Regions from separate parts of the Thermosynechococcus sp. QKsg1 genome, predicted to be linked through region 2. Evidence: riboswitches for the same ligand, from Rfam matches in the RefSeq annotation. Region 2 holds a riboswitch; the other holds the start of a gene.
The links. Region 2 has a riboswitch for cobalamin ahead of RHP47_RS09015 (sirohydrochlorin chelatase). Riboswitches for the same ligand answer to the same signal wherever they lie in the genome.
Positions count from the first base shown of each region.

Region 1: another riboswitch for cobalamin. It lies ahead of metE (5-methyltetrahydropteroyltriglutamate--homocysteine S-methyltransferase); the one in region 2 lies ahead of RHP47_RS09015 (sirohydrochlorin chelatase).

Region 1 is NZ_CP134200.1:923,033-925,230, reverse strand. Features, by position in the region: gene metE (5-methyltetrahydropteroyltriglutamate--homocysteine S-methyltransferase) at 1-1,072, opposite strand, end outside; cobalamin riboswitch at 1,363-1,508, opposite strand; gene RHP47_RS04655 (SufE family protein) at 1,660-2,103, shown strand.
Region 2 is NZ_CP134200.1:1,826,187-1,828,384, forward strand. Features, by position in the region: gene RHP47_RS09010 (peptide ligase PGM1-related protein) at 1-638, shown strand, start outside; cobalamin riboswitch at 674-815, shown strand; gene RHP47_RS09015 (sirohydrochlorin chelatase) at 848-1,870, shown strand; gene RHP47_RS09020 (2-isopropylmalate synthase) at 1,944-2,198, shown strand, end outside.

The DNA.
Region 1 (2,198 bases), 900 kb from region 2:
TCTCCTGCAGCGTCTGGGCCAATAGCACCACCTCATCCAACTTTTGTTCGGCAAAACTCAACACCCGCCGCAATGGCTCTGGTAACTTCACTTCTCGTGCTGCATCGTAGGGGACGAATTGTAAAGAGGCTGAGGGGTGCAACCGGATATTGGTTGTGATACCCTGAATCGCTGCTAAGGTTGACACAACAAGTTCTGGGCAAATTTTCCAAATGTTTCGGGCATCCACAATACCCACCCCCAGCTGTTTATCCCTTGGGAAACTAAACTGCTGCAATAATGCCAAGTTCTGCCCACGGGTAAAATCTAGACTAATGCCGGCTACGGGCAACGTCACCACCCAAGGATAGGCAGCGCCGAGATCATCAAAGTAGGTCACTAGGTAAATCGGCAAGCCAACTTGACAGAGCGCATCAAATGTTGATTCATACAATTCCCTGAAGTTGTTGGTGTCCCCAAAAACCAAGGCAGGTTCGTGGATTTGTACCTCAACCACCCCTAGGTTCTTCAATTCAGCCAACAGGATAAGATAGCGCTCCACTAGGCAAGACAACGCTTCCTCTAGATTCATCTGCAGCCGACTCAGCCGTAGCAGGGTTAAAGGCCCTAGCACCATGGGAACGGCGCGATCGCCCAAGACCTTTTGGGCGCGACCGATGATCCCCAGAAAATCACTAAAGTCTGCTGCCTGAAGAGGCTGACTCATTTCGGGAACCAAGTAGTGATAGTTGGTGTCAAACCATTTGGTCATCTCAAGGGCTGGAATTCCCTCTCGACCGCGAGCCATTGCAAAGTATTGCTCCAACCCTGTAAAGGCTTGATACCGCTGTGGGATGAGGCCGAGGCGGATACTCCAGTCGAGAACGGGATCGTAAAAACTGGTATCGCCAACGCCAATGCGATCAATGCCAGCCTGCAGTTGCGTTTGCCAATTTGCCAATTCAATATCTTGAACCGTTTGTAGTAAATTTTCTTGATTGGATTTACCATTCCAAAAGGCTTCCAATGCCTTTTTCAGCTCGCGATTTTTACCAATACGGGGGTAGCCTAGCGTTGCAGTCTGAATGGTCATTGTTATGGTACCCTGAGTGTTGACAGTTCTCTCAATAGACAATGAAAGCTGGCTGTTTTCAGTCCAACAAGCAGTGCACTTCCAGCATCATCAGCAGAACCTAGCGTGGGTCACTGCAAGAGGAGCCCTTCTCTAGGTGCTTGTAGGTACTTGAAAATCTCCAAAATCACTTGTGCTACAGTAACGGCAGGAACCTTGCCAGAAAAGGGCGGTAGGGGGGGTCTTTACCTAGGCAAATTAATGAAAATTGAAGCATGAAGAACATCATCTGTACCTCGCAGATGTTGGCATAACGACATTCACAACTCGGCGGGCATTCTGACTGAGAGAGTAGTGCCTCTCATCACAGCTGCGGGACAGCGGCAGATTTGCACTGCACTTTCCCCCTTGCGTCTGATGGCTGATCCCCACCAGAACCGAGTAAGTACATTAAAGGCTAACACAAGTTACGAGTTAAGGGTAAGAGCACGGCGGTCTATTGGCATGAAAAGCTGCCCCTAGGTTGACTGCTGCCGTTATTGTGCAACTGCTGAGGGTAAAATCAGAAATGGTTATCATTTTTCTCAGCAGCGTTCTTCTAAGTCAATATGCCCTCTGCCTGCCAGCCTTTACCGGCTTCCCTCGATCGCATTGTTCAGCGGTTCCAACAGATCTCAGATCCAAAGCGGCGCTATGAATACTTGCTGAGCTTTGCAAAGCGCCTGCCGCCATTTCCTGAGGAGCAGAAGGTCGCCGCCAACCGCGTGCCCGGCTGTGTCTCCCAAGTGTACGTGACGGCTTCTTTAGAGCAGGGCAAGGTGATTTTTCAGGGGGATTCTGACGCTCAGGTAACGAAGGGATTGGTGGGGCTATTGGTTGAAGGGTTGAGTGGGTTGACACCTGCAGAAATCCTGCAGTTAAAACCTGACTTTATTCAGCAAACCGGACTAAATGTCAGCTTAACCCCCTCGCGAGCCAATGGCTTTTACAACATTTTTCGAACGATGAAAGCCCTAGCGTATCACTTGGCCGAGACTTCGTGTCACACTTAAAGCCTCAGCTGATGGGACTACAGCAGCAAAAGCTGGACTGGTTGCTAGAGAACACCTTTACGAAGGAGGATAATCCCTTAGTTGTAGGATGACGC
Region 2 (2,198 bases):
AAGGTGCTGTCAAGCGATCGCCCAGTGTCCAAGGCTGCATTACCCCCAAAGGCAGTGTTGAAATTGTCTCCACCCATGAGCAATTACTCAATGCCCCCACAGGTCAAATTTTCATTGGCTGTGAATTTCCTGCCCATGCCGATTATCGCCAACAACTCCAAGAATTGGGGCAAAAGGTAGGGACGTACTTAGCACAGCAGGGGGTGATCGGCTGTTTTGGTGTGGACGTTGTTGCCACCCAGACAACAGCAGGGTGGGAGCTTTACGCCATTGAAATTAACCTGCGCAAGGGTGGTACCACGCACCCCTTCATGACCCTAAAGTTTCTCACCGATGGTCACTATGAGCTAGCCTCTGGACTGTTTTACAGCAAGCACCGCCGTCCCAAGTATTACATTGCCTCCGATAACCTCTGCCAACCCCACTATCGCGGCCTCCTGCCCAATGATCTCTTAGATATGATTGCCCGCTACCATCTCCACTTTGATTCCAGCACCGAAACGGGCACTGTCTTTCACCTCATGGGGGCACTCTCGGAATTTGGTAAGCTGGGACTCGTCAGCATTGGCAACACCCCCGAAGAAGCTCAAGCCATCTACAACCAGACCATTGGCGTTCTCGATGCTGCGGCGCTATAAGTCCCTAATGTGCCCACCCCCCGCATAGACAGGGGTCTGAGAATCTCGTTACAATTGGCAACGTTCACTGTGAAGAGCAGCCTGTAGGGAAAATCCAGTGCAAGTCTGGTGCTGTGCCGCAGCTGTGATGGGGAACCCCCCTCAGCCAGAATGCCTACTTGCTGTGGTTCACTCTGTTTGCCTGCGTCGCACGGGCATGGAGTTTCAACGTGGTTGTTACGCTCAACGATTCCATTCTCAATCCCCTCGGTTTTAGCCTCGATTTACCCCCTCTCCCCCAATCTCGACCGCTTTTACTCGTCGGTCATGGGACGCGCGATCCGGAAGGTCGCCAAGCATTTTTGGACTTTGCCCAAGCCTATTATCAACTGGATCCCTGCCGGCCTGTTTTTCCCTGTTTTCTGGAGTTAACGGAACCCTCGATTTTTGATGTGCTCAGCCGGTGTGTTGCTGCAGGTCATACAGACTTGTCAGTGCTGCCAGTTTTACTCTTTGCTGCTCGCCACAATAAGTTTGATGTCACCAATGAGTTGGATTGGGCACGGCGGGCGTTTCCGCAATTGCGCTATCACTATGGCCGCCACTATGGCATTGCCCCCGAAATTTTAACCCTGTGGCGATCGCGCCTTGAACGCTTGGACTCACCAGAATTTAATCCCCAAGGCATTGGCCGCGAAGAAACCGTTCTCCTAGTGGTGGGACGCGGCTCCAGTGATCCCGATGCCAATGGCGATGTCTTTAAGCTAGCCCGCATGCTCTGGGAAGGCAGTGGCTACAAAACCGTTGAGGTCTGCTTTATTGGCATTACCCATCCCCGCCTACCCGAAGGATTTGGGCGGGCGAATCTTTACCAGCCCCGCCGCGTCATTGTCCTGCCCCACTTCATGTTTACAGGGGCATTAGTCAAGAAAATCTATACCCTTACCGCAGAAGCCCAAGCTGCCTATCCCAGTGTTGAATACGTGAACCTACCGGAAATTGGCCTGCATCCGCAACTATTTTATCTCACGCGGCAGCGGGAAATTGAAACCCATACGGGGCAGGTGGCCATGAACTGTGAAGCCTGCAAATTCCGCTTGGTGGCAGGCCATAGCCATCATCACCACCATCATCAGGATCATGAGCACCCCTCCCACAGCCATGATCACGGGGGGCATCACCCTCACCATGGATCAACCATGGACTTGGATCACTTGCCCAGTTATCACCAACGCATTTGGCAAGTTCCCTAGACATTGCTTCCCAGCGAAAATGTTAGAGTAGAAATAACTGCTACTCTTTCTCAAGCTTGAATGGGGCTTGTCTATGCGCATTAAATATCCTCCCCAGACCGTTGATCGGGTGTTGATTTTTGATACCACCCTGCGGGACGGTGAACAGTCGCCGGGTGCCTCGCTGAATGTGGATGAAAAACTCACGATCGCCCGTCAACTGGCCCGACTGGGGGTGGATATTATTGAGGCGGGTTTTCCCTTTGCCAGCCCCGGCGACTTTGAAGCCGTACAGCGGATTGCCGAAACCGTGGGCACCGAAACAGGGCCGGTGATCTGTGGCTTGGCT